DNA from 4 places in the Streptomyces sp. NPDC107528 genome. Region 4 is predicted to be linked to each of the others. Evidence: riboswitches for the same ligand, from Rfam matches in the RefSeq annotation. Region 4 holds a riboswitch; each other region holds the start of a gene.

Region 1 (7,017 bases), on a different contig from region 4:
TGCCGCAGCAGCAGTCCCGGCACACCACGATCCGGCTGGGCACCGGCTGTTCCGAGGGTGTCCGCACGTCAGCACCGCCCCACGGGGCCGGCCGGGCGCAGGAAGCGGATCACCGGGTGGCCGGGGTCGTCGGTGACCTCGGCACGGACGCCGTAGACCTGCTCGATGAGCGCCGGTGTCAGCACGTCTGCCGGGGTGCCCTCGGCGACCGCGCGTCCTTCGCGCAGCACGAGCAGGCGGTCGCAGTACATCGCGGCGAGGTTGAGGTCGTGCAGGGCGATCACGGTGGTGACCGGGAGGTTCGCGACGAGGGCCAGCAGGTCGAGTTGGTGCTGGATGTCGAGGTGGTTGGTGGGTTCGTCGAGCAGGAGCTCGCGGGGTTCCTGGGCGAGCGCGCGGGCGATCTGGGTGCGTTGGCGTTCGCCGCCGGAGAGGCTGTGCCAGGACTGGGCGGCCCGGTCGGTGAGGCCGGTGCGGGCGAGGGCCGCGGTGACGGCCTCGGCGTCGGCGGCCGTCGGTGGCGTCCAGGCACGGCGGTGCGGGATGCGGCCGAGGGCGACGACGTCGCGGACGGTCAGTTCGGTCTGGGTGTGGGCGTGCTGTTCGACGGTGGCGACCCGCCGGGCGGTGGCGCGGCGGCCGGCCTCGGGCAGCGGGCGTCCGTCCAGGGAGACGACCCCGGCCGTGGGGGCGAGCACCCCGGCGAGGAGTCTCAACAGGGTCGACTTGCCGGACCCGTTGGGGCCGAGCAGGCCGACGGTCTCGCCGGGAGTCAGGGTGAGGGTGACGCCGTCGACGACCTTGTCGCCGAGGCGCCGTACGACACGGTCCGCGCGCAGGCTGGTCATGCCGCCGTCCTCCGTCCTCGGTAGAGCACGGCGATGAAGGCCGGTACGCCGATGAGGGACGTGACGACGCCCACGGGGACCTCCTGGGGGTCGAGGATGGTGCGGGCGACGGTGTCCACCCACACCAGGAAGACGGCTCCGGTCAGTGCCGTGACCGGCAGCAGACGGGCGTGGCCGGAGCCGGTGAGGGCCCGGGTGGCGTGCGGCAGGACCAGGCCGACGAAGCCGATCGCGCCGGCGCAGCTGACCAGGGCGGCGGTGAGCAGTGCGGTCGCGCAGAGCAGGACCAGCCGGGTGCGGGCGACGCGGACGCCGAGTCCGGCGGCGGCGTCGTCCCCGAAGGCGAAGGCGTCCAGGGTGCGGGCGTACCCGAGGCAGAGGGCGAGGACCACGGCCAGTACGGCGGCGCACAGCAGGACCTGTCCCCAGTCGGCGCCGGTGAGCGAGCCCAGCAGCCAGAACAGCACGCCCCGGGTGGTCTCGGCGTCGGCGGAGGTCAGCACGATGAACGAGGTCAGCGCGGAGAACAGCTGCATGGCCGCGACCCCGGACAGCACGACCCGGTCCGTGCTGCCGCCGAGGACGTGGCTGAGCAGCAGCACCATGGCGAAGGAGAGCAGCGCGCCGAGGAAGGCACCCGACGACAGCGAGAGCACTCCCCCGCCGGCCCCCAGCACGACCACGGCGACCGCTCCCGTGGACGCGCCGGAGGACACGCCGAGGACGAACGGATCGGCCAGCGGATTGCGCAGCAGCGACTGCATGACCGCCCCGCACACGGCGAGCCCGGCCCCGCACACGGCGGCGAGCAGCGTGCGCGGCATGCGCAGGTTCCACACGATGCCGTCCCGCAGCGGCGCCAACCTGCCCTCGCCGAGGCCGAGATGGGCGGCCACGGACGCCCACACGTCCGCCGTGGAGATGTCGGCCGGCCCGATCGTCACGGCGACGGCGACCGACGCGAGCAGCGCCGCCAGGCCGCCGAGGGTCAGCAGCGGCGTACGGACGCTCACTTGGCGGGTCCTGAGGGTCCTGCGGGCCCGGCGGGCCCGGCGAGCCCGAAGTCGCGCAGGGCCGCGGCGACCTTCTCGATCCCTTCGACCGTGCGGATGGACGGGTTCATCGCCTGCCCGCTGAGCAGGACGTACCGCTTCTTCTTCACGGCGGTCAGATTGCGGGTGGCGGGGTCTGTTTCCAGGAAGCGGATCTTGGCCCCGGCGGTCTCCGCGGTCTGCTGCTTGCGCGTGAGGTCGCCGATCACGAGGACGTCGGGGTCGCGGTCGGCGACGGTCTCCCAGCCGATCTGGGGCCACTCGTCGTGGGTGTCGGAGAAGGCGTTGCGCGCGCCGACGGCGCGGGTGATGGCACCCGGCGCGCCGCAGCAGCCCGCGAGGTAGGGCGACTGGGAGTTGGCGAACCAGTACATGAGGGTGACATCGGAGGCGTCCAGCTGGGCGATGGACTTGCGCACCCGCTCCTTCAGCTCGGCGACGAGCTTCTCGCCGCGGTCGGCGACGCCGAACGCGCGGGCCAGGTCGCGTATCTCGCCGTACACGGTGTCGAGGGTGAGCGGGGTGGAGCGCGAGCCGTCGCCGCCGCTGTCGTTGTCCTTGCCCGCCGAGCAGTCGGAGGGCGAGACGTAGGTGGGCACGTCCAGCTCCTCGAACTGCTCGCGGGTGGCGACGCCGCCCTTGCCGAGGGTGGAGACGAAGGAGGAGGCCACGAAGTCGGGGTCGGCGTCCAGGACCTTCTCGAAGGAGGGCGCGTTGTCCGCGAGCCGCGGCACGGAGGCGTTCGCCTTCTCCAGGCCCTTCATGACCGGGTCGGTCCAGGTCGACGTGCCGACCACCCGGTCGGCGAGGCCGAGGGAGAGCAGGATCTCCGTGGTGCCCTGGTTGAGGGACACGGCCCGCTTCGGGGGCGCCTTCAGGGTGACCTTGTGGCCGCAGTTGTCGAGGGTGACGGGGTAGCCCGCGGCGGCGGACTTCCCGGTGTCCTCGGCGCTGCCGCTTCCCGAGCCGCCGCACGCGGTGAGCAGGAGGGCGGGCGCGAGCAGCAGGGCGGCGGGACGGAGGGCAAAACGGTACACAGGCGTGCCTCGGTTGTCGGGGCTCGTACGCGGAGCCTGGCCTACGGACGTCCTCCGCGCGGGGGCGTGGAGGTGCCAGCAGGTCTTCGGACTCGGGTTCGTCCCGACGGGGCGCCTTCCCGGTCTCCCAGTGGCGTGCGTCTGTGCCCCGCCGGTCCCCCTCACCGCTGCGCGTCAGTTCCGGATTCGCACCGGATTCCCTGGCCTCGGGTGTGGCTCGACTGGCTCCCGGAGGCTATCAAGCCCAGCTCGTGGCCGGGTCGTTCGTCCGGGTTTCCGGAGGCTCGACAGGGTGCGGAGACTCAGGTCACAACCTGGAAGAGGGCAAGGTCACAGCCGTGCCCTCTGCTGCTCCTTTGATGATCTGACCTAGCATCCGAGCATGACGGTCCTGCCTGACGACGGGCTCTCGCTGGCCGCCGAGTTCCCTGACGCAACCCATGAGCAATGGCAACGCCTGGTGGAAGGCGTGCTGCGCAAGTCGGGCAAGGACGTCTCGGGCCCGGCTGCGGAAGACGCCCTGTCCACTGCGTTGGAGGACGGGCTGCGCACCCGCCCCCTCTACACCTCGCGCGAAGCCGCGCCCGATCCCGGCCTGCCCGGATTCGCCCCGTTCGTCCGCGGCGGTCGCGCCGAGGGCAGCACGGCCGGCGGCTGGGACCTGCGGCAGCGGCACACGGCGCTCACGGACGGCCTGGTGCTCGCGGACCTGGAGAACGGCGTCACCTCGCTCTGGCTGGTCCTCGGCGAGGCCGGCATCCCGGTGTCGTCGCTCGGCCGGGCCCTGGAGGGTGTCTATCTCGACCTGGCCCCCGTCGTCCTCGACGCCGGCGCCGACGTGGAGCCCGCCGCACGGGAGCTGCTGCGCCAGTACGCGGAGCGGGGCGTCGCCAAGGAGGCGGCACGCGGCAACCTCGGCGCCGACCCGCTCGGCCATGAGGCCCGTACGGGCACGTCCTCACAGTTCGCGCCGGTCGCCGCGCTGGCCCGGCAGTGCGCCGAGGAGTACCCGGGGCTGCGGGCGCTGACCGTGGACGCGCTGCCGTACCACGAGGCCGGTGGCTCGGCCGCCCAGGAGCTGGGCTCCTCGCTGGCGACCGGTGTCGCGTATCTGCGCGAGCTCACCGAGGCGGGGCTGACGGCCGAACAGGCCTGCGCCCAGCTGGAGTTCCGCTATGCGGCCACCGCCGACCAGTTCCTGACGATCGCCAAGCTGCGGGCCGCGCGCCGGCTGTGGGCGCGGGTGACCGAGGTCTGCGGGGCGCCCAGCGCTCAGGTGCAGCACGCCGTCACCTCGCCGGTGATGATGACGCGCCGGGACCCCTGGGTGAACATGCTGCGCACGACGGTCGCCACGCTGGCCGCCGGGGTCGGCGGCGCCGACGCCGTGACCGTGCTGCCCTTCGACCACGCGCTCGGCCTGCCGGACGCGTTCGCGCGGCGTATCGCCCGCAACACCTCGACCATCCTCATCGAGGAGTCGCACCTCGCCCGGGTGATCGACCCGGCGGGCGGCTCCTGGTACGTGGAGTCCCTCACCGACGAACTGGCCCGGGCGGGCTGGGCGTTCTTCCAGCGGATCGAGCAGGCCGGCGGCCAGGCGGCCGCGTTGCGCTCCGGCCAGCTGGGCCAGGACCTCGCCGAGACGTGGCAGGCGCGCACCGGCAAGCTCGCCAAGCGGCGCGAACCGATCACCGGCGTCAGCGAGTTCCCGAACCTCACCGAGCCGCCCGTGGAGCGTGCGCCCGCGCCGGAGCCCCGGTCCGGCGGCCTCCCGCGGGTCCGCCGCGACGAGGCGTACGAGGCACTGCGCGCCCGCTCCGACGCCCACCTGGCCGCCACGGGCTCCCGGCCGCGGATCTTCCTGGCCGCGCTCGGCCCGGCCGCCGCGCACACCGCACGCCTCACCTTCGCCTCGAACCTCTTCCAGGCGGGCGGCGTCGAGCCGGTCACCGAGGGCACCTTCGAGGAGAGCGGCGCCACGGAGGTGTGCCTGTGCTCCAGTGACGCCCTCTACGAGGAGCAGGCCGAGGCCGAGGCCGCCGAGTTCAGGTCGGCGGGCGCCACACACGTGTTCCTCGCGGGCCGCCCCGGGCAGTACACCGATGTCGACAGTTACGTCTTCGCGGGCTGCGACGCGGTCGCCGTGCTGTCCGCCGCCCTCGACCGCATGGGAGTGTCCTGATGGGAATCCCCGACTTCTCCGGGATCGAGCTGGGGACCCCGGCCGCCGCGGGCGGCGCCGACGAGTGGCGCACGGCCGTCAAGCAGGCCACTGGCGGGGACGAGCCCCTGTGGGAGACCCCGGAAGGCATCGCGGTCAAGCCGCTGTACACCGGCCGTGACCTGGAGGGCCTGGACTTCCTGGGCACCTACCCGGGCATGGCGCCGTATCTGCGCGGCCCGTACCCGACGATGTACGTCAACCAGCCCTGGACGATCCGCCAGTACGCGGGCTTCTCGACCGCCGAGGAGTCCAACGCGTTCTACCGGCGCAACCTGGCCGCCGGCCAGAAGGGCCTGTCGGTCGCCTTCGACCTGCCGACCCACCGGGGCTACGACAGCGACCACCCGCGTGTGACGGGCGACGTCGGCATGGCGGGCGTGGCGATCGACTCGATCTACGACATGCGCCAGCTCTTCGACGGCATCCCGCTGGACAAGATGACCGTGTCGATGACGATGAACGGCGCCGTGCTGCCGGTGCTGGCGCTGTACATCGTGGCGGCGGAGGAACAGGGCGTACCGCCCGAGAAGCTGGCCGGGACCATTCAGAACGACATCCTCAAGGAGTTCATGGTCCGCAACACCTACATCTATCCGCCGAAGCCGTCGATGCGGATCATCTCCGACATCTTCGCCTTCACCTCGCAGCGGATGCCGCGCTACAACTCGATCTCCATCTCCGGGTACCACATCCAGGAGGCCGGTGCCACGGCCGACCTGGAGCTGGCGTACACGCTCGCGGACGGGGTGGAGTACATCCGCGCGGGCCGTGAGGCGGGCCTGGACGTGGACGCGTTCGCGCCCCGGCTGTCGTTCTTCTGGGCGATCGGCATGAACTTCTTCATGGAGGTCGCCAAGCTGCGGGCGGCGCGGCTGCTGTGGGCGAAGCTGGTGAAGCAGTTCGACCCGCAGAACTCCAAGTCGCTGTCCCTGCGCACCCATTCGCAGACCTCGGGCTGGTCGCTGACCGCGCAGGACGTGTTCAACAACGTCACGCGCACATGTGTCGAGGCGATGGCCGCGACGCAGGGCCACACGCAGTCGCTGCACACCAACGCCCTCGACGAGGCGCTCGCGCTGCCGACCGACTTCTCGGCCCGCATCGCGCGCAACACCCAGCTGATGATCCAGCAGGAGTCGGGCACGACCCGGGTCATCGACCCGTGGGGCGGCAGCGCCTATGTGGAGAAGCTGACGTACGACCTCGCCCGCCGTGCCTGGCAGCACATCCAGGAGGTCGAGCAGGCGGGCGGCATGGCCAAGGCGATCGACGCCGGCATCCCCAAGCTGCGCATCGAGGAGGCCGCGGCCCGCACCCAGGCCCGGATCGACTCCGGACGGCAGCCGGTCATCGGCGTCAACAAGTACCGCGTCGACAGCGACGAGCAGATCGACGTGCTCAAGGTCGACAACTCCTCCGTGCGCGCCCAGCAGATCGAGAAGCTGCGGCGGCTGCGGGCGGAGCGGGACGAGACGGCGTGCCAGGACGCGCTGGACGCGCTCACCCGGGCCGCCGGCGGCGAGGGCAACCTGCTGGAGCTCGCGGTGAACGCGGCCCGCGCGAAGGCCACCGTCGGGGAGATCTCGGACGCCCTGGAGAAGGTGTACGGCCGGCACGCGAGCCAGATCCGTACCATCACCGGCGTGTACCGCAACGAAGCCGGGGAGTCGCCGTCCGTGGACCGCACCCGCACCCTCGTGTCCGACTTCGAGGAGGCCGAGGGCCGCCGCCCGCGCATCCTGGTCGCCAAGATGGGCCAGGACGGCCACGACCGCGGCCAGAAGGTGATCGCCACCGCCTTCGCCGACCTCGGCTTCGACGTCGACGTCGGCCCGCTGTTCCAGACCCCGGCC
Region 2 (7,017 bases), on a different contig from region 4:
GGCTGCCTGGCCGGCGCGCTGCTGGCCGTGGACGGCCTGCACTACGTGATGAGCCGCACGGCACTGCTGGACCTGATCGTCATGTTCTTCGTACTGGCGGCCTTCGGAAGCCTGCTGATCGACCGCGACCACGCCCGGGCCCGACTCGCGGCCGCCCTGCCCGTCGGTGAGGACGGCCATGCCCGCCCGGACCGTCACACCGGCGAGCACGCCGGGGCGGGAGTACGTCCATGGCGGCTCGCGGCCGGCTTCTTCCTGGGGCTGGCGGCCGCGACCAAATGGAACGGCCTGTACTTCCTCGCCTTCTTCATGGTCCTGACCCTGCTGTGGGACGTCGGCTCCCGCCGCGTGGCAGGGGCCCGGCACCCGTACCGGTCGGTACTGCGCAAGGACCTCGGATGGTCGGTGCTGTCCTTGGTCCCCGTCGCCGTGGTGACGTACGTGGCCACATGGACCGGCTGGTTCCGCTCCGACCACGGCTACGCGCGCCACTGGGCCGACGGCCGTGGCGGCACCTGGTCGTGGATCCCGGCCCCACTGCGCAGCCTGTGGCACTACGAGTACGGGGTGTACCAGTTCAACGTGGGGCTGCACAGCTTCCACAAGTACGAGTCCAACCCCTGGAGTTGGCTGGTCCTCGGCCGCCCGGTGCTGTTCGACTACGAGTCGCCGGAACCCGGAACGGACGGCTGCCGCACGACGGTCGACTGCTCGCAGACGATCCTCGCCCTGGGCACGCCCCTGCTGTGGTGGACGGCGTGCTTCGCCCTTGCGTATCTGCTCTACCGGTGGGCCCTGCGCCGCGACTGGCGCGCCGGCGCGATCCTGTGCGCGGTGGGCGCCGGTTACCTGCCCTGGTTCCTGTACCAGGACCGCACGATCTTCTCCTTCTACGCGGTCGTCTTCGTGCCGTACCTGTGCCTGGCCGTGGCGATGATGCTCGGCGCGCTGCTGGGTCCGCCCGGGGCGGGCGAGACGCGCCGTACGGGGGGTGCGGTCGCGGCGGGCGCGCTGGTCCTGCTCATCGCCTGGAACTTCATCTACTTCTTCCCGATCTACAGCGGGCAGACGATCCCCTACGCCGACTGGCACGCCAGAATGTGGCTCGACACCTGGATATGAGTCCAACGGGGGCCCGCCTGCCGGTTGTTCGCGAGGCGTCCCTCTCGTCACTCGCAGAGCGCCGTCCGTACGGCCGCCTTGATGTCGTCGCTCTGTGCGTCCGGACCACCCGGGCCGAGGTTCACCATGACCGTCGCCTGCCCGCCGTCGACCGTGGCACCGGCCGCCGCAGGGCAGCGGCCTGCTCTCCAGGCCGAGGCCGTACGCGCGGCCGTCCGAGTTGCCGGTGTGCGCGCCGTGGCCGAAGACGAGATGGCCCGGCGTGGGGCGGCTCAGGTCGAGACGGTCGGGGTCGGGGAAGCGCGTGGGGTCCCGGTTGGCCGCGCCGATGCAGGGGAACAGGGACTCGTCCGCCGGGACGGTCATCGCCGAACTCGACGGGCTCCGGGGTGCCCCGCCAGCTGGTGAAGGGCAACGGGCCCTCGTAGCGCAGCAGTTCCCCCATGCCGGTCGCGAGGAGGGCGGGATCGTCGCGGAGCGCGGCGAGTTGGCCGGGGTGGGCGAGCAGGGCGTGCAGGCTGTTGCCGACGTTGTTGATGCTGGGGTCCTGGCCGGCGACGAGCTGGTGACTCGGGGCTGATCGCCAGGGACGGAGTCGCTGGCGGCGCCACCCTGTGACCTGCCGTCCCGACTGCGCACGGCTCAGGGATGGGTTGTGGGGTGAGTAGTCATCACACACACGGCTGAAAAGGATCATGCCAGGGAGCGGAACTCGGGCGTCAGCTCCCCGGCAGATCGCTCCCGGTCTCAGGACGCGGAGAGTTCCTCACGGACCGTGCGGGCCGCGGCGACAAGGTTCTCCAGGGAGGCGCGCGTCTCGGGCCAGCCGCGGGTCTTCAGGCCGCAGTCGGGGTTGACCCAGAGCCGCTCGGCGGGGATGGCTTCAAGTCCCTTGCGCAGCAGGGCCGCTGCCTCCTCGGTGCTCGGTACGCGAGGGGAGTGGATGTCGTAGACGCCGGGTCCCGCCTCGCGCGGGTAGCCGTGCTCGGCCAGTTCGCGGGCCACCTGCATGTGCGAGCGGGCCGCTTCCAGGCTGATGACGTCGGCGTCGAGGTCGTCGATGGCCTGGACGATGTCGCCGAACTCCGCATAGCACATGTGCGTGTGGATCTGTGTGTCCGGGCGTACGCCGCTGGTGGTGAGGCGGAAGGATTCCGTGGCCCAGTCCAGGTAGGCCGGGTGGTCGGCGGCGCGCAGCGGCAGCGTCTCGCGCAGCGCGGGCTCGTCGACCTGGATGACCGAAGTGCCTGCGGACTCCAGGTCGTTGACCTCGTCGCGCAGGGCGAGGGCGACCTGCCGGGCGGTGTCGCCGAGCGGCTGGTCGTCGCGGACGAAGGACCAGGCGAGCATGGTGACCGGGCCGGTGAGCATGCCCTTGACCGGACGGGAGGTGAGGGACTGGGCGTACTGGGTCCAGCGCACCGTCATCGGCTCGGGGCGGGAGATGTCGCCGGCCAGGATCGGCGGACGGACGTAACGGGTGCCGTAGGACTGGACCCAGCCGTGCTGCGTGGCGAGGTAGCCGGTGAGCTGCTCGGCGAAGTACTGGACCATGTCGTTGCGTTCGGCCTCGCCGTGCACGAGGACGTCGATCCCGGTCTTCTCCTGGAAGGAGATGACCTCCTGGATCTCGGCCTTGATGCGCTCCTCGTACCCTGCGGCGTCGATGCGCCCGCCGCGCAGATCGGCGCGTGCGGTGCGCAGTTCGCCGGTCTGCGGGAAGGAGCCGATGGTGGTGGTCGGCAGCAGCGGCAGGCGGAGCTGGGCGCGCTGCGCGGCGGCCCGTTCGCCGTACGGCTGTGAGCGGCGGGTGTCCGCGTCGGTGACCGCCGCCGCCCTGGACCGGACGGCCGGGTCGCGGGTGATCGGAGAGCCGGCGCGGGACGTCAGGTCGGCCCGGTTGGCGGCGAGTTCGGCGGCGATGGTGTCGGTGCCCTGGGCGAGGCCCTTGGCGAGGGTGACGATCTCGGCGGTCTTCTGCCTCGCGAAGGCCAGCCAGCGCAGGACCTGTGGCTCGATGTCCCGCTCCAGACCCGTGTCCAGGGGCACATGGAGCAGTGAGCAGGAGGCGGCCACGTCGACCCGGTCGGCCAGCCCGAGCAGGGTGCCCAGGGTGGACAGGGACTTCTCCAGGTCGTTGACCCAGATGTTGCGTCCGTTGACCACGCCGGCGACCAGGCGCTTGCCGGGCAGACCGCCGGCGGCGGCGAGCGCGTCGAGGTTGGCGGCGGCGGACTCGGTGAAGTCCAGTGCCAGCCCGTCGACGGGGGCCTTCGCCAGCACCGGCAGGGCGTCGCCGAGCCGGTCGAAGTACGAGGCGATCAGCAGCTTCGGGCGGTCGGTGAGGGCACCCAGATCGCGGTAGGCGCGCTCGGCGGCGTTCAGCTCGGCCGGGGTGCGGTCCTGCACGAGTGCGGGCTCATCGAGCTGTGCCCACTGGGCGCCGGCCGCGCGCAGGTCGGCGAGAACCTCGGCGTACACCGGCAACAGGCGGTCCAGGAGCGTCAGCGGCTCGAAGTCGGCGGGCACACCGGGGCCGGGCTTGGCGAGCAGCAGGTAGGTGACCGGGCCGACCAGGACGGGGCGGGCGGCCAGGCCCAGCGCCAAGGCCTCCTTCAGCTCGGCGACCTGCTTGGCCGAGTCGGCCGTGAAGACGGTGTCCGGGCCCAACTCCGGCACCAGGTAGTGGTAGTTCGTGTCGAACCACTTCGTCATCTCCAGCGGTGCCACGTCCTGCGTGCCGCGGGCCATGGCGAAGTAGCGGTCGACGGTATCGGCCGTGACGGCGTCCCGGTGCCGCGCGGGGATCGCGCCGACCATGACGGTGGTGTCCAGGACGTGGTCGTAGTACGAGAAGTCGCCCGTCGGGACCTCGTGGATGCCGGCGTCGGCCAGCTGACGCCAGTTGGCGGCGCGCAGTTCGGCGGCCGTGGTGCGCAGGGCGTCGGGCGTGACGCGGCCCTTCCAGTAGCCCTCGATCGCCTTCTTCAGTTCCCGGTTCGGGCCCTGGCGGGGGTAGCCGTACACGGTGGCCCGTGCTGCCGCGGCTGCGGACTTCGTGGTCACGGAGATCTCCTTCGCGAGATGAATCCCTGGAATCCCGGGGACGGGACGAGAGCGCGAAGGGGTGACGAACCCGACGGTCGGAGCGTGCGCGGCTGGGCACGGTCGTCCGCCTGGTATGTACGCCGACCCGCCCTCGAGGTCACCGGGATGTCCGCGCGCGAGGTGTCCGCGCGCGGGCAGTTGGCAGGTCTTCGGACTCGCGGGCACGTCCTCCTGACCGGAGGACATCTACTGGCCGTCGCTTCCCAGGCCCCGTTCGTCGGGCCCAGTGCGGATGACGGCGGTCGTTCCCACTCACCGCTGCGGGGCAGTCCCGGATTCCCACCGGGTTCCCTCTTGCGACGCATCCCACCTGGAGGGCGGGGCGAACCAGCTGCACCCGCCAGCCTACGGGGTGGCACCTCGCAGGGGCGGACGGCGTCCGTCTTTCGGATGGTGAAATGGGACACCCGTGTGCCCGAGTTCCCCGAGCTCCCCGAGTGCCGGGAGTTCCCTGAGATCCCCGAGCTTCCCGAGCGTCCCTGGGCTCGCAACGCCACAAGGCGGGAAGCGCGCCGCGTCCGCGCTTCCCGCCCTTCCCCTGTGTCCGCCGCGCGGGAACCCTCACTCCCGGCGGCGACCTGGGCCCCTCGGCCCGCGGCGTACCAGGCCCTCAGTCCTGGTCGTAGACGTGGAACCCGCGGCCGGTCTTCCGGCCGAGCAGTCCCGCCTCCACCATCCGCTGGAGCAGCGGGGGAGGGGCGTAGAGGGGTTCCCTGAACTCGTCGTAGAGCGACTCGGCGATCGAGGCGATGGTGTCCAGCCCGATCAGGTCTGCCAGTTTCAGTGGGCCCATGGGGTGCGCGCAGCCCAGCTCCATGCCCGTGTCGATGTCGGCGGCGGTGGCGAAGCCGGACTCCGCCATCCGGACCGCGGACAGCAGGTACGGGATGAGCAGAGCGTTGACGACGAAGCCTGCCCGGTCCTGGGAGCGGATGACGGTCTTGCCGAGCGCGCGGACCGCGAAGTCCTCGACGGCGGCGACGGTCGTCCCCGACGTGTGCAGCGAGGTCACGACCTCCACCAGGGGCAGCACCGGCACCGGGTTGAAGAAGTGCAGGCCCACGACCCGGTCGGCCCGGCCGGTCGCCATGCCGAGCCGCATGACGGGGAGTGAGGAGGTGTTGGTCGCCAGCACCGCCTCCGGGTCCTCGACGATCTTGTCGAGCGTGGCGAAGACCTCGGTCTTGGCGGCCGGGTTCTCGACGACCGCCTCGACGACGAGCTGCCGGTCGGCGAGATCGTCCAGGCTGCCGCTGAAGACCATGCGGGCGAGGGCGTCCCGAGCCGCGGCCTCCTCCAGCTTGCCGCGGCGCACCGCGCGGCCGAGTGATGCCGCCACCCGGTCCCGTGCCGCGCGGGCCGCGACCGCGTCCACTTCGCAGACCACGGTGTCGAGCCCGGCCCGTGCGCACACCTCGGCGATCCCGGCCCCCATCTGCCCGCCGCCGACCACCCCGACGCGCCGGATGCCCCCGCTCACGCGCCGGCCTCCGTCCGCTTCACGAGGTGCCGGGTGTACGCGTCCGGAGTGAAGAACTGCGGCAACTCGCCTGCCAGCGCCGTCCGTTCGAACAGGGCGCGGATCTCGTCGACGGGCGCCCACGGGTATGCGGCGCCGAGCGCGACGACCTCGTCGTCGAGCAGCCGCAGCACCGTCTCCCGGTCGATCACCCGGTGCCGGAGCCACTGCCAGATCTGCACGCGGGCGATCTCGGCGGTGGCCGCGTCCTCCATCAGGCCGTACAGGGCGACGGCGCCCTGCCCGCGCAGCCAGGCGGCGAAGTAGCGCAGCGCGACGGCGATGTTGCTGCGGACACCCTCCGCGGTCGGCGGCCCGCTGATCCTTCGCACCGACAGCAGGTCGGCCGCGGTCACCTCGACGTCGTCGCGGGTACGGTCGAGTTGGTGGGGCCGTTCGCCGAGGACACCGTCGAAGACCTCGCGGCAGACGGGGACCAGCCCGGGGTGGGCCACCCAGGAGCCGTCGAAGCCGTCCTCGGCCTCACGCTCCTTGTCGAGCCGGACCTTGGCGAGCGCGGCCTCGTTCGTGTCCGGGTCCTTGCCGGGCACGTGGGCGGCCATGCCGCCGATGGCGTGCGCGCCGCGACGGTGGCAGGTGCGCACGAGGAGTTCGGTGTACGCCCGCATGAAGGGGGCGCTCATCGTCACCTTGGCCCGGTCGGGGAGGAGGAAGTCGGTGCGGTGACCGAAGGTCTTGATCAGGCTGAACAGGTAGTCCCAGCGGCCCGCGTTGAGTCCCGCGCTGTGCTCACGCAGTTCGTAGAGGATCTCCTCCATCTCGAACGCGGCGGTGATCGTCTCGATGAGGACCGTGGCGCGGATCGTGCCGCGTGGGAAACCGAGCAGTTCCTGGGCGAGGACGAAGACGTCGTTCCACAGGCGTGCCTCGTAGCGGTTCTCCAGCTTCGGCAGGTAGAAGTACGGACCGTACCCGGCGTCGATCTGGCGCTGGGCGCAGTGGAAGAGGTACAGGCCGAAGTCGACCAGGGCGGCGGGCACGGGCCGCCCGTCCAACTCCAGGTGCTCCTCGTCGAGATGCCAGCCACGCGGGCGGACCATCATGGTGGCGAGCCGGTCGCTCTCGCCGAGCCGGTATTCCTTGCCCTCCGCCGTGGTGAAGTCGATACGGCGCTCTACGGCGTCGAGCAGGTTGAGCTGGCCGCCGATGACGTTGTCCCAGAGGGGAGCGGTGGCGTCCTCGAAGTCCGCCATCCAGACCTCGGCGCCGGAGTTGAGCGCGTTGACCGCCATCCGGCGGTCCGGCGG
Region 3 (7,017 bases), on a different contig from region 4:
GCTACATCGGCCTCACGGCGTTCGTGCTGAACGTGGTGGTGACGGTGGTCCTGACCTTCGTCCTGAAGGCCGCCAAGGCCCCCGAGGGCATCGACGAGACGAAGCCGGAGGACTACACGGCGGACGCGGGCGACCCGGGCGTCCAGGTCGAGCTGCCGCCGGCCACGGCGGGGACGAGCCACTGACCCAGTAGGCAGAAGGCCGGGCGTACCGCACTAGCTGCGCGTGCGCCCGGCCATTTGCTGCCAGAAACCGTCGAGTTCGCGCACCCGCATGCTGACCCAGTGCGGTGTCTTCCTGCGCAGGCCCCTGGGAAGACATCGGCGTACTCGCCCCGCCAAAAGGCCTTGCTGCTGGCGGCAGAACGGCTCCCGGATCTCCCCGCGCGGCACACAGCCCCGGGGCGGGTAGGGGCAGAGCTGGAACTTGCAGTCGGGCGGACAGGTCGTCCCCGGCGCGGGCGGGTCCGCCATGCCGGCCCGCAGGTCGGGCCGCAGCGGGCGGCGATCGCTGCGGATGCACGGCGGGAGTGACGACGTCCCCGGCTGCTCCGCGCGGATCATCCGCTCCTCGACCTCGTCCGGATGCCCGTCCCGTTCGATGAGGTTCAGCAACACCAGCACGTCGGCGACCAGGCACTGGGCGCGCGCGTCGAGGGTGCTCCAGCCGACCGAGGGCGGGATCCACAGGTTGTGCTTGCTGTAGTGCCGGGGGTTGCCGGTGCGCGCGCCGATGTTGTCGGCGACGCCCTTCTCGTCGATCCAGAGGAAACGCTCGGGTTGCCCGGTCTCCAGGGTGAGGGCCACCAGGTCCCCCGCCTCGGCGACGAACGGATGCAGGGGCCGCGGGGGCGACGCACCGTTCGCCTCGGGATGCCCGGGTGCCCGGTTCGCCGTGCCGGCCATCGACAGCCAGCGCTCCACGGTCTGCACGGGGGTCGCTCCGCCCAGCGCCCGTGGCGGCTCGCGCCCGTCGTCGTGCCCGTCCCCGCCCGGCGTCGCGTGCCGCTCCCGCTCGTGGAGCCGACGGTGTCGGGAAGCCTCCACAGGCACAGCGCCTGGAGCAGCATGAGCTGCGCGTACCAGCACCGGGACTGCTGGAGCACGGTCTCCGCCTGCCGGATCAGGTCCGCGCGACCCCCCTGGTAGGCCCGCGGATGCCGGATCCGGCGGTTGGCCGCGTACTTGAAGCCCTGGGCCAGCGCGGCCTCCAGGGCGAGCGGCAGATCGGGGGCGCCGCCGGTCGCCTTCGGGTCCAGATGGCGCAGCCACTTGGTGAGGCGTTCGCGGGCCTCGTCACGGTGTGCCTCGTCGACGGAGCCCAGCAGCATGGGGATCATCCAGGCACGCATCACGAACTCCCGGAACAGAACGACCCGTTTCCTGCGGTACTCCTCATTGAGCTCGCGCCGGTCCTGCTGCAGCCGCCCGATGCGCTCGGTCCTGGCCCGTGAGGGCGCGCCCGTCGCCCGCGCCCGCGCCATGCGCTCGGCCCACTGCTCGTACTCACCGCGTTTCCAGGCCTTCAGCTCGCCGAGCCGGTCGCTGTACTCCTGCCCGGGGTCGGTGTTCAGCCCGATCCGCCCGCGGACCACGGCGAAGGCCGGATTGCCGCCGCTGCCGAACTCCTGGGCGACGGCCAGGCGTATCGAGCAGGAGGGTTCCTTCACACCGATCTGGACGAGCTGTTCGTAGAGCGGGGTGGTGTCGATCCGGTCGGAGACGCTGCGCAGGGCGGCTCCGAGTTGCCTGAGCAGCCTCAGTTTGGCGTCGTCGAGCCTGCGCCGGTCGCCCTTGAAACCGGTCCAGGTCCCGCGCACTTCGTCCAGGATGTCGCCCAGCAGCCGTGGAGAGTCCTCCACGCTCTCGATCTCCACGGCGGCCGCGTAGAGATCGAGCGCCTTCGGATCGTCGGTGCGGCGTTCCGCGGCCTTGCAGAGCCGGTGGGCCAGGGTGCGCCCGCGCACCCGTGACCGTCGAAGCCGTTCCTCGACCTCCTTCGTCACCTCGGCCCGTACGCCTTCCCGGCGGGCCCTGACCCGCGCCGCCCGGCGGCGCGACAACAGCACCAGGGCCATGAGCTGTTCGCGGCTGGGTCCGGGTGGCTGGAGCACCTGCTCGACGCGCTCGCCGGCTCCCCGCTCGCCCGGCTGCCACAGCACCCGGTAGCCGAAGTAGGCCTGGATGATGCTGTGCGGGAAACGGACCTTGCGCTCGAAGCCCTCCGCCAGGCCGAGCTTGTCCGCGTTGCGCGCGATCCGGGCGAGGGCGGCGCGGCACTGGTCCATGTTGCCGCCGCGCAGCCGCCTCCTCTCGTCCGGGCCGATCCGCCCGGCACAGCACGTCCCAGATCTGCCGCCGGTGCCACTCGCAGAAGACGTTCCCGCGCCTGCCGTACCGGTCGAAGGCGAAGCACTCCCGGAACCCCCGCAACCCGGCGGCCCTCGGCGAGATCACCGCCCAGGCCGGCCTCCAGGACGGCGATCCACGAACCCCGGGCTTCGTCCGCATGCCCGAGCGGGACCGGAGCCCGATCCCGCACCTCGCCGACATCACGCTCCTCACCCACAAGTTGACGCTCTGAAACCAGCACGACACAACATCTGGGGGTGGCGTGGCGGGTGAGCACAAGATGTATGCTCATGCTCGCTGTCGCCGCAGGGGAATCCGGTGCGAATCCGGAACTGTCCCGCAACGGTGTACTTGTGCATGTCTGTTCCAGGACCGGCGTGCGCAGGAGTCAGTCCGAGGACCTGCCGACAGCGCGCCCGGCCACCCGGCCGGTGCGCCCGACGTCCGGGCCTCGCGGAATGGGCCGGTGGACGCGACGCCGTGTGCGCTCGTGTGCTGCCCCCTGCCCTCGCCGAGGCCCCCGTGCCGAGCGAGGGAGAGCCCCCACGTGACCATCGCGCCCGCAGATCCGGCCTCAGCCGTTCCTACCGTCCTCACGGACGAGGACGCTCCGGGAACCGCCCACCCGTCTCCCACCGCCACCCTCAACGGAGGCCCTGCGGGCCACGGTGCCGATCTGCTGCGGATCCTGACCGAGCTGACCGCCGACCTCCCCGACGCCGACCCCGGCCGGGTCGCCGCCGCCGCGCTGCGCGGCCGGTCCGCGTTCGCGGACGAGGCGGAGCTGCGCGAGCTGGCCACCGAGGCGGCGGCCGGCCTGATCTCCGAGGACCCCGCCTACAGCAGGCTCGCCGCCCGGCTGCTGACCCTCTCCATCGCCGCCGAAGCCGCCTCGCAGGGCGTCACGTCCTTCACCGGGTCGGTCGCGGTCGGGCACCGCGAGGGCCTGATCGCCGACCGGACCGCCGAGTTCGTGCGCCTGCACGCGGCCCGCCTCGACGCGCTGGTCGACACGGACGGCGACGACCGTTTCGGCTACTTCGGGCTGCGCACCCTGCACAGCCGCTACCTCCTGCGGCACCCCATCACCCGCAAGGTCGTCGAGACGCCCCAGCACTTCATGCTGCGCGTCGCCGCCGGTCTCGCCGAGGACGACACCGCCCGGTCGGTGGACGAAGTCGCCGCGCTCTACGGGCTCATGAGCCGCCTCGACTACCTCCCCTCCTCCCCCACCCTCTTCAACTCCGGCACCCGGCACCCCCAGATGTCGTCCTGCTACCTCCTCGACTCCCCCAAGGACGAGCTGGACTCCATCTACGACCGCTACCACCAGGTCGCCCGCCTCTCGAAGCACGCCGGCGGCATCGGCCTGTCGTACTCCCGCATCCGCTCCCGGGGTTCGCTGATCCGCGGCACCAACGGGCACTCCAACGGCATCGTCCCGTTCCTGAAGACCCTCGACGCCTCGGTCGCCGCGGTGAACCAGGGCGGCCGGCGCAAGGGGGCCGCCGCGGTCTACCTGGAGACCTGGCACTCCGACATCGAGGAGTTCCTGGAGCTGCGGGACAACACCGGTGAGGACGCCCGCCGTACGCACAACCTGAACCTCGCGCACTGGATCCCGGACGAGTTCATGCGCCGGGTCAACGCCGACGAGTCGTGGTCGCTGTTCTCGCCGTCGGACGTGCCGGATCTCGTCGACCTGTGGGGCGAGGAGTTCGACGCGGCGTACCGCAAGGCGGAGGCGGCCGGGCTCGCGAAGAAGACCATCCCGGCCCGTGACCTGTACGGCCGCATGATGCGTACCCTCGCGCAGACCGGCAACGGCTGGATGACCTTCAAGGACGCCGCCAACCGCACCGCCAACCAGACGGCCCTGCCGGGCCATGTCGTGCACTCCTCCAACCTCTGCACGGAGATCCTGGAGGTCACGGACGACGGGGAGACGGCGGTCTGCAACCTGGGGTCGGTCAACCTCGGCGCCTTCGTGAACACGATGACCGGCGACATCGACTGGGAGCGGCTGGACGCGACCGTCCGCACGGCCGTCACGTTCCTCGACCGGGTCGTCGACATCAACTTCTACCCGACCGAGCAGGCGGGTCGGTCGAACGCGAAATGGCGGCCGGTCGGACTCGGCGCGATGGGCCTGCAGGACGTCTTCTTCAAACTGCGCCTGCCCTTCGACTCGGCCGAGGCGAAAGCCCTGTCCACCCGGATCGCCGAGCGCATCATGCTCGCCGCCTACGAGGCCTCCACCGACCTCGCCGAGCGCAACGGCCCGCTGCCGGCCTGGGAGAAGACCCGTACCGCCAGGGGTGTTCTGCACCCCGACCACTACGACGTCGAGCTGACCTGGCCGGAGCGCTGGGCGGCCCTGCGCAGCCGTATCGCCACGACCGGCATGCGCAACTCCCTGCTCCTCGCCATCGCGCCCACCGCGACCATCGCGTCGATCGCCGGTGTCTACGAGTGCATCGAGCCGCAGGTCTCCAACCTGTTCAAGCGCGAGACGCTCTCCGGCGAGTTCCTCCAGGTCAACTCCTACCTGGTCAACGAGCTCAAGGAGCTCGGCGTCTGGGACGCCCGCACCCGTGAGGCGCTGCGTGAGGCGAACGGCTCGGTGCAGGAGTTCGCCTGGATCCCCGAGGACGTACGGCGGCTCTACCGCACGGCGTGGGAGATCCCGCAGCGCGGCCTGATCGACATGGCGGCACAGCGGACCCCGTTCCTCGACCAGGCACAGTCGCTGAACCTGTTCCTGGAGACGCCGACCATCGGCAAGCTCTCCTCGATGTACGCGTACGCCTGGAAGTCGGGTCTGAAGACGACGTACTACCTGCGCTCGCGCCCGGCGACCCGCATCGCCCGCGCCGCCCAGGGTCAGGCCGCCCAGCCCGAGAAGACCATCCCCGTCCAGCAGGTCGCCGAGCCCGACGCCGTCGCCTGCTCCCTGGAAAACCCCGAGTCCTGCGAGGCCTGCCAGTAATGACCACCCGTAACGCCAACCTTCTCGACCCGGGCTTCGAGCTGACCCTGCGCCCCATGCGTTACCCGGACTTCTACGAGCGCTACCGCGACGCGATCAAGAACACCTGGACCGTCGAGGAGGTCGACCTCCACTCGGACGTCGCCGACCTGGCGAAGCTCTCCGAGGGCGAGCAGCACATGATCGGCCGGCTGGTCGCGTTCTTCGCGACGGGCGACTCGATCGTGGCGAACAACCTGGTGCTCACGCTCTACAAGCACATCAACTCCCCCGAGGCGCGCCTGTACCTGAGCAGGCAGCTCTTCGAGGAGGCCGTGCACGTCCAGTTCTACTTGACGCTGCTCGACACCTATCTCCCCGACCCGGCGGACCGGGCGGCGGCCTTCGACGCCGTCGAGAACATCCCGTCCATCCGCGAGAAGGCCGAGTTCTGCTTCAAGTGGATCAACGAGGTCGAGAAGCTGGAACGCCTGGAGACCAAGGCCGACCGGCGTCGCTTCCTGCTGAACCTGATCTGCTTCGCCGCGTGCATCGAGGGCCTGTTCTTCTACGGCGCCTTCGCGTACGTCTACTGGTTCCGCAGCCGGGGCCTGCTGCACGGCCTCGCCACCGGCACCAACTGGGTGTTCCGCGACGAGACGATGCACATGAGCTTCGCCTTCGATGTGGTCGACACCGTCCGCAAGGAGGAGCCGGAGCTGTTCGACGACCAGCTCCAGGAGCAGGTCACCGACATGTTGAGGGAGGCCGTCGAGGCCGAGCTCCAGTTCGGGCGCGACCTGTGCGGTGACGGCCTCCCGGGCATGAACACCGAGTCGATGCGGCAGTACCTGGAGTGTGTCGCCGACCAGCGTCTGACGCGTCTCGGCTTCGCTCCGGTGTACGGCTCCGAGAACCCCTTCTCCTTCATGGAGCTCCAGGGCGTTCAGGAGTTGACCAACTTCTTCGAGCGGCGTCCCTCGGCGTACCAGGTGGCGGTGGAGGGCACCGTCGACCTGGACGAGGACTTCTGAGCCTCGGTCCTGTCGCGTTCCTGGGCCTCCCTGATCTGACGGTCGATGCGCCGGTCGCGCGCCGCGCCGATCAGTGACGGGAGGGCCAGGACGACGAACATCCCGAGGACGACGATCATGGCGAGCAGTGTCTGTGTCTGGTCTGCATTCATGACACCACTGTCGCGCCGGACACTCCTTACGAACAGTGGCAGGACTGCCGCACGCCCTCGATTTACTGCCACCTTCGAGGCACACTGGCAGCATGCTGAAAAACGTCGCCGCCGTCCTCCTCGACGGTGTACATCTCTTTGAAATGGGCGTCGTCTGCGAGGTGTTCGGCATCGACCGCAGCGACGAGGGGCTGCCCACCTACGATTTCGCCGTCGTCTCGGCGGAGGGACCGACACTGGGCACCCATGTCGGCGGACTCACCGTCTCCACGCCGTACGGTCTGGAGCGGCTGGAGGAGGCCGACCTGATCGCGGTACCGGCCGGCCGCGAGTACGTCACCCGTGACTATCCGCCCGAGCTGCTGGACGCCCTGGTCAGGGCCGTCGACCGGGGTGCGCGGGTGCTCAGCGTGTGCTCCGGCGTCTTCGCGCTGGGCGCCGCGGGACTGCTCGACGGGCGCCGGTGCAGTGTGCACTGGCGGCATGCCGGGGAGCTGTCCCTCCGGCATCCG
Region 4 (7,017 bases):
GCCAGTGCGTGCCCCAGGTCTGGCCGACCCGGCAGCCGTCGAGGAAGGCTTCCCCGCCATGGATCTCGGCGACCCCGTGGTGGATCTCGTACCCCGCGACATGCTCGCCGAGGGCTTCTCCCACCGGCCGGGTGAGGGTCTTCTCGCGGGCGAACCGCACCCGCACGGGCAGGACGCCGAGCCCCTCGACATGACCCTGCCGGCTCTCGACCTCGTCCTCGATGTGCTCGCCGAGGACCTGGAAGCCGCCGCAGATGCCGAGGACGGGCCGTCCTTCGGCGACCCTGCGCTTCAGGGCCTGCGCGAGCCCCCGCTCCCGCAGCCACTCCAGCGCGCGGACCGTTCCCCGGGTCCCCGGAACGATGACGAGATCCGCGTCCGCCAGCTCCTCCGGCCGGTCCACGAACCGCACGACGACACCGGGTTCGGCGGCCAGGGCGTCGACGTCGGTGAAGTTGGACATGAGCGGGACGGCACAGACGGCGACCCGCAGCACGTCCTCGCCGACGGGCGGGGCGACGTTCGACTCCCGCACGGTCCCGCGCAGGGACACCCGCAGCCCGTCCTCCTCGTCGATGCCGAGGCCGTGCTGGAAGGGGAGGATGCCGTAGGTGTGGCGTCCGGTGAGGCCGTGCAGCATGTCGATGCCCGGCTCCAGGAGGCTGACGTCCCCGCGGAACTTGTTCACCAGGAACCCGGCGACGAGCGCCTGGTCCTCGGGCGAGAGAAGGGCGACCGTCCCGAAGAAGGAGGCGAACACGCCACCGCGGTCGATGTCACCCACCACCAGCACGGGCAGCCCGGCATTGCGGGCGATCCCCATGTTGACGATGTCGGTCCGCCGCAGATTGATCTCCGCCGGAGAGCCGGCCCCCTCACAGATCACCGCGTCATACGTGCCCCGCAACTCGGCGAGACAGTCGAGCACGGTCCCGAGCAGCTGCTGCTGCCGCCCGCCGTGCAGCCTCTCCCCGGGGGTCGGCCCCCCAGACCCCCCGAAGAAACCGCGTGCGCTCAGCTCACCCACCGGCTTGCCCAGCAGCACCACCTGACTGCTCTGCTCACCACCGGGCTTGAGCAGCACGGGATTCATCAGCGCGGTCGGCTCGACCCGGCACGCCTGTGCCTGCATGGCCTGCGCCCGCCCGATTTCGGCGCCCTCGCGCGTGACGAACGAGTTGAGGGACATGTTCTGCGCCTTGAACGGCGCGACCTTCACTCCCTGGCGCACCAGCCACCGGCAGATCCCGGCGGTGACGACGCTCTTGCCCGCGTCGGACGTGGTGCCGGCGACGAGGAGACCACCGCCCGTCATGAGGTACGTCCCTTCACGATGTGGCGCGCGGCGACACAGACGCCGAGCGCCAGCCAGCCCACGCGCTTCGACAGCCGTACGGCCCGTTCGATGTCCCGCGTGCCGACGGCCCGCCCGTCCCCGTTCAGCACGGGCCGACGCTCGACGCGTCCGCCGTAGGACAGCGTCCCGCCCAGCCGCACCCCGAGCGCCCCCGCGAACGAGGCCTCCACGGGACCGGCGTTGGGGCTCGGATGCTTGGCGGCGTCGGTACGCCAGGCCCGTACCGCTCCACGGGGGTCGGCCCCGGCGACGGCGGCGAGTACGGCGGTCAGCCGCGACCCCGGCCACCCCGCCACGTCGTCGAGCCTCGCCGAAGCCCAGCCGTACCGGCGGTACTTGGGCGACTTGTGCCCGACCATGGCATCGAGCGTGTTCACGGCCCGGAACCCGACCAGCCCGGGAACGCCGGCCACGGCGCCCCACACCAGCGCACCCACGACCGCGTCGGAGGTGTTCTCGGCGACGGACTCCACGACCGCCCGTGCGATCCCGTCCGCGTCCAGCGCCTGTGGATCCCGCCCGCACAGATGCGGCAGCCGGGCACGTGCGCCCGCGATGTCCCCCGCTTCGAGCGCCTGCCCGATGACCCGGGCCTCCCGGGCGAGCGAAGTCCCCCCGACGACCGCCCAGGTGGCGGCGCCGGTCAGCGCGACGGAGGCGGCTGGCGACGTACGTACGGCACGGGCTGCGGCGGCACCGAGCGCCAGGGCGCCACCGGCGCACACGGCGGTGTGTACCGCACCCCATGCGCGGTGGTCGCGCCACAACACCCGTTCCACGGCGGCGGCGGTCCTTCCGAACACGGCGACCGGATGCCCTCGGCGAGGATCGCCGAGCAACAGATCACCGAGAAGGCCGGCGGCGGCGCCGTACGCGAATACGCGATCGGCACGCATCGGGGTCAGCCGATCGTCGAGTCAGACGAGGGTCCGGTTCTGCATGTCGATCGGCAGGCGTGCATCGCGTTATGTCCTCACTCAGGGTGTCCGCGCCCTGGTTCGACGAGATCGGCGGTGAGAGTTCCTGGCTCCCGGGGCTATCTACCCCGGTGACAGTGGCGGGACCGCGCCGGATTCACACCGGCTTCCTCTCCTGCCGCCGCACATGGCTCCGGCAGTCCACCACGGGGTTGGAACGGCCGTCAACTTGCCGTTGACCTGCGAAGGGAGAGTGTGCGAAGGCCCACACAGCAGTGAGGTGCGAGACGGTGATCCGTCCCGCACCTCGGTGTTTCAGGTGATGCGCGCCGTGCGTCAGGCCACGATCAGATAGATGCCGTACGCCACTGCCGCCGCGCAGGCCGCGAAGCACGCGTACGCGCCGGTGACCGCGAGAGAGGCCGAGTCGCCCTGCGCCACGGCCCGTTCGCGCCGGGACAGGCCCGCGATGCCGAGGGTGAACAGGCCCACCAGGGCCACGGTGACCACGAGGCTGACGCCGAAGACGGAGCCGAGTGCCGCCCAGTCGATCTTCATGCTGCTGCTTTCTCGAGTGAGTGAGGGGGAGTGACTGGAGTGACCGGCTGCATCAGACCGTGGCCTTCGAAGGCTTCGGCTCCGAGGACTGGGCCGGGATGGTGGCCGTGAGTTCCTCGGTCGCCGTGCCCACGGGCGGCGGGGTCACGGCGGCCATGGCCGTGGTCACCACGCCGGCCGGCTCGTCGGACTCGTTGACGTTGGTGTGGTCGATGACCTCGCGACGGGAGATCTTCCAGATCGCGGCGCTGGAGGCGACCAGGAAGACCGCGACGACACCCGTGCCCCAGGCGCCGAAGCCCGTCACGTACTCCGCGATCGCGCCGACCAGCGCGGCGGCCGGGAGGGTGAGGCCCCAGGCGACGAACATGCGGGTCGCCGTCGACCAGCGGACCACGCCGCCCTTGCGGCCGAGGCCCGCGCCCATCACCGCGCCGGAGACGGAGTGCGTGGTGGACAGGGAGAAGCCGAGGTGGGAGGAGGCCAGGATGACGGTGGCCGCGCTGGTCTGGGCGGCGAAGCCCTGCTGCGGCTGAAGGTCGGTCAGGCCCTTGCCCATGGTGCGGATGATGCGCCAGCCGCCGAGGTAGGTGCCGAGCGCGATGGCCAGGCCCGCGGAGAGGATGACCCACATGGGCGGGTCGGAGTCGGGCGCGAGGGTGCCGCCGGCGACCAGGGCGAGGGTGATGATGCCCATCGTCTTCTGCGCGTCGTTGGTGCCGTGGGCCAGGGAGACCAGGCCGGCGGAGGCGATCTGGCCGGCGCGGTAGCCCTTCTTGGCGGACTCGCCGTCGGCCTTCTTGCCGAGCGAGTAGGTCAGGCGTGTGGCCAGCAGCGCCGCGATTCCCGCGACCAGCGGGGCGGCGATCGCCGGGATCAGCACCTTGGTGACGAGCGCGTCGCCGTGGACCGCGCCGACGCCGGCCGAGGCGATGGTGGCGCCGATCAGACCGCCCATCAGGGCGTGCGAGGAGCTGGAGGGCAGGCCCACCAGCCAGGTCAGCAGATTCCAGAGGATCGCGCCGACCAACGCGGCGAAGATGACCTCGGGACGGATGCCGGTCTCGTCGACGAGACCCTTGGAGATCGTGTTGGCGACCTCCACGGAGAGGAAAGCGCCTACAAGGTTCAGCGCGGCGGACATGGCCACCGCGACCTTGGGCTTGAGCGCACCGGTCGAGATGGTGGTGGCCATCGCGTTGGCGGTGTCGTGGAAACCGTTCGTGAAATCGAACGCGAGTGCGGTTACCACCACAATCGCGAGGATCAGCGAGAAGTTTTCCATTTACCCAGGCAATCGTTCGAGGTCATTGGCTGGATGAACGTAGGTAACCTGAGTGAACGGAAGGTGAACTGGGGTGAGCCGCACGGTGTCCGTAGGAGGGGGTTAATCGTCCGGTGGGCGAGGCCCCTGTCCCTCGGCCGTCGCGCGGCCCAGGCGCCGCAAGGTCAGTAGCCTCGGGCAAGCTTTTTCAGCTGGCTCATGGACCCGTTGAAGAGATTTTGGTCACCGGGCAGGCTCCCGCTGCCGTTGTCGTACTGCCAGATGGTCCAGAACTGCCATCCGGCCGGCAGCGCCCCCGCGCTGGAGGAGTCGTAGCGCGCTATCCATAGCGCGTGGTTCGAGGCGAAGGCGCGGCTGCCGCCGGTGCAGTTGTTCCACCAGTGCGTGGTCGTGTAGATCACCGGACGGCGCCCGGTCAGCCGCTTCACCTCGTTGCTGAAGGACTGGATCCAGCTGACCATCTTCGCCTTGCTCAGCCCGTAGCACTTGTGCTTGCTGTACGGGTTGTACTCGATGTCGAGGGCGGGCGGCAGAGTCCAGCCGTCGGACCGCCAACTGCCGCCGTTGCGCACGAAGTAGGCGGCCTGCGTCCTGCCCGACGACTTGTTCGGCAGCGCGAAGTGGTAGGCGCCGCGGATCAGGCCGGCGTTGCGGGAGCCGTTGTACTGCTGGCCGAAGTAGGGGTTGCGGTAGGTGTGGGACTCGGTCGCCTTGACGTAGACGAACTTGGCGCCCTTGCTCTTCGAGCTCTGCCAGTTGACGTTCTTCTGGTGGGAAGAGACGTCATGGCCCTTGGGTTTGCCGGCGGCCGCGGCCGGTGTCTCGGCGAGTGCGGTTCCGCCGAGCGTGAGCGCTGCGACGGATATCGCGAGGAGGCGGGAGCGGTGACGGGACGGTTTGCGATCACGGGCCATATTTCCCCCCGGAATGGCGGCGTGCACGACAAATCAGCCAGAGGCTACGGGAAGATCGTTGAATCCTGATCGATCCCAGGCCAAGCTGGAGAGAGGTGGGGTATGTCCCGGTATGCACTCTGCCGGACGCCGGTCTTCCCCCCTTAAAGTGCCCCGGCCCGGCGGCGACTTGATGCCGGGCCGCCGCCGTGCCTGGCAGGATCGCCGCATGGCTGAGGAGCGGCGGGACCAGCGGGGTGCGCGGGACGAGCGGAAGGGCGCACAGGAAGTGGGGGAGTCGTGGGGCCGCAGTGCGCGCCCCGAGGAGGCGGAGGCCTGGGAGGTCCTCGTGGCGACGGCCCGCCGGACCGTCGCCGACGGACTGGTCGTCGGCACGTCCGGGAACGTCTCGGTGCGGGTCGACGACACCGTGCTGGTCACACCGTCGGGAGTGCCGTACGACCGCCTGACGCCGGAGGATCTGACAGGGGTCGACCTGGACGGCAGGCAGGTGCTGGGCACGCTGGTGCCGACCAGCGAGCTCCCCATGCATCTCGCCGTCTACCGCGCCACGGACGCCGGCGCCGTCGTCCACACCCACGCGGTCCATGCGACGGCCGTCTCGACCCTGGTGCCCGAGCTCCCGCTGATCCACTACATGTCCGCCGCCCTCGGCGGCCCAGTCCGAGTTGCCCCCTATGCGACGTACGGAACCCAGGAGTTGGCCGAGAACATGCTCCAGGCCCTCACCGCCCGCACCGCCTGCCTCCTCCAGAACCACGGCACGATGGCCTACGGCACGACCCTGGACCAGGCCTACGACCGCACGGCCCAGCTGGAGTGGATGTCCCGCCTGTGGCTCACGGCGTCCTCGGTACCGGGCCTGTCCCCGACGCTGCTGTCGCAGGGGCAGCTGGCGGAGGTGGCGGAGCGGTTGCGGGGGTACGGGCAGCGGGGGTGACGTGCGGGTGTGGGCTCGGGTGCCTGTGACCGTTCTTCGATGCCGGTCCGCATCATCCAGCCCGTCGGGCGTTTGAGGACGAGGCCGTTCAGGCCGACAGCGGGGGTCTGGGGGCGGCAGCCCCCAGCAGGCCCACGCCGACGCCGCACACCCTGCAAGCACACGGCAGTGACACGCACCGAAACCCCCGCATAGCCCACGGCAGTGACGTCCCACTGGCCGCCACCCCCGTCCGCCCGGACACTGGATGGGTGCGCACTGTCAAAGCGACGGCCGCTGCCGTCACCGTGGCCCTGGCCGCCGGCGCCGCAAGCGTCGCCGCCGGGCGGTTCGCCAGTGGCGTCGCCCTGACGGCGCCCCCCGGCAGGCCCCTGCCCACCGAACCCCGCCTCACCGTGCACGCCACGGCCGCCGGCCAGATCGCGCTCACCCGCGACTTCGCCTCCCTGCGCCCCGGCACCTACGGGCTCTCCGGCGACGGCTCGCACGCGGTCGTCGGCCCCGTCCTCACCGCGGCGAAACACTCGGCCGACACCGTCGTACGCCGTCTGGAGCGCGTCACCCACGGCAGCCTCCAGCCCGGCGACAGTGTCTGGCTCACCCCGAACGTGTACGTCGGCAACCCGAGCGCCGCCCTCGGCCTCGAACACGCCGACGTCGACATCCCCGGCGAACTCGGCGCCCTGCCCGCCTGGTTCGTCCCCGGCGCACGGGACACCTGGGTCATCGCGGTGCACGGCCTCGGCACCACCCGCGAACAGGCCATGAACGTCATGAAGTTCCTCAGCGGCCGCCACTTCCCGGTCCTCGCCCTCGCCTACCGGGGCGACCTCGGCGCGCCCCGCCCGCCGGACGGCCTGAACCACCTCGGCGAGACCGAGTGGCGGGACCTGGACGCGGCCATGCGCTACGCCGTGCGGTACGGCGCCAAACAACTCGTCCTGCTCGGCTGGTCCACCGGCGCCACGATGGCCCTGCGCGCCGCCGCCCACTCGGGGCTCCGCAACCGTGTCTCGGGCCTCGTCCTGGACTCCCCGGTCCTGAGC

Evidence for each region. A riboswitch is a leader RNA that binds a small molecule or an ion and turns the genes downstream of it on or off. The one in region 4 is predicted to bind cobalamin.
Region 1: it holds a riboswitch for cobalamin, as region 4 does, so the genes downstream of both, ACZ7L5_RS04465 (ABC transporter substrate-binding protein) here and ACZ7L5_RS09615 (cobalamin biosynthesis protein) in region 4, are expected to answer to the same signal.
Region 2: it holds a riboswitch for cobalamin, as region 4 does, so the genes downstream of both, metE (5-methyltetrahydropteroyltriglutamate--homocysteine S-methyltransferase) here and ACZ7L5_RS09615 (cobalamin biosynthesis protein) in region 4, are expected to answer to the same signal.
Region 3: it holds a riboswitch for cobalamin, as region 4 does, so the genes downstream of both, ACZ7L5_RS21375 (ribonucleoside-diphosphate reductase subunit alpha) here and ACZ7L5_RS09615 (cobalamin biosynthesis protein) in region 4, are expected to answer to the same signal.

The regions. Positions count from the first base shown of each region.
Region 1 covers NZ_JBVKAV010000001.1:931,417-938,433, reverse strand. The annotation lists gene ACZ7L5_RS04480 ((2Fe-2S) ferredoxin domain-containing protein) at 1-67, opposite strand, end outside; gene ACZ7L5_RS04475 (ABC transporter ATP-binding protein) at 69-848, opposite strand; gene ACZ7L5_RS04470 (FecCD family ABC transporter permease) at 845-1,861, opposite strand; gene ACZ7L5_RS04465 (ABC transporter substrate-binding protein) at 1,858-2,937, opposite strand; cobalamin riboswitch at 2,998-3,178, opposite strand; gene ACZ7L5_RS04460 (methylmalonyl-CoA mutase family protein) at 3,320-5,122, shown strand; gene scpA (methylmalonyl-CoA mutase) at 5,122-7,017, shown strand, end outside.
Region 2 covers NZ_JBVKAV010000005.1:253,523-260,539, forward strand. The annotation lists gene ACZ7L5_RS18060 (dolichyl-phosphate-mannose--protein mannosyltransferase) at 1-1,122, shown strand, start outside; gene ACZ7L5_RS18065 (hypothetical protein) at 1,451-1,702, shown strand; gene metE (5-methyltetrahydropteroyltriglutamate--homocysteine S-methyltransferase) at 1,870-4,188, opposite strand; cobalamin riboswitch at 4,354-4,577, opposite strand; gene ACZ7L5_RS18075 (3-hydroxybutyryl-CoA dehydrogenase) at 4,841-5,710, opposite strand; gene aceB (malate synthase A) at 5,707-7,017, opposite strand, start outside.
Region 3 covers NZ_JBVKAV010000006.1:346,406-353,422, reverse strand. The annotation lists gene mctP (monocarboxylate uptake permease MctP) at 1-185, shown strand, start outside; gene ACZ7L5_RS21385 (hypothetical protein) at 216-623, opposite strand; gene ACZ7L5_RS21380 (hypothetical protein) at 608-2,287, opposite strand; cobalamin riboswitch at 2,636-2,774, shown strand; gene ACZ7L5_RS21375 (ribonucleoside-diphosphate reductase subunit alpha) at 2,899-5,340, shown strand; gene ACZ7L5_RS21370 (ribonucleotide-diphosphate reductase subunit beta) at 5,340-6,353, shown strand; gene ACZ7L5_RS21365 (hypothetical protein) at 6,266-6,505, opposite strand; gene ACZ7L5_RS21360 (GlxA family transcriptional regulator) at 6,598-7,017, shown strand, end outside.
Region 4 covers NZ_JBVKAV010000002.1:1,002,444-1,009,460, forward strand. The annotation lists gene ACZ7L5_RS09610 (cobyric acid synthase) at 1-1,315, opposite strand, end outside; gene ACZ7L5_RS09615 (cobalamin biosynthesis protein) at 1,312-2,253, opposite strand; cobalamin riboswitch at 2,356-2,495, opposite strand; gene ACZ7L5_RS09620 (hypothetical protein) at 2,611-2,832, opposite strand; gene ACZ7L5_RS09625 (inorganic phosphate transporter) at 2,885-4,117, opposite strand; gene ACZ7L5_RS09630 (lysozyme) at 4,282-5,031, opposite strand; gene ACZ7L5_RS09635 (class II aldolase/adducin family protein) at 5,240-5,971, shown strand; gene ACZ7L5_RS09640 (alpha/beta hydrolase) at 6,223-7,017, shown strand, end outside.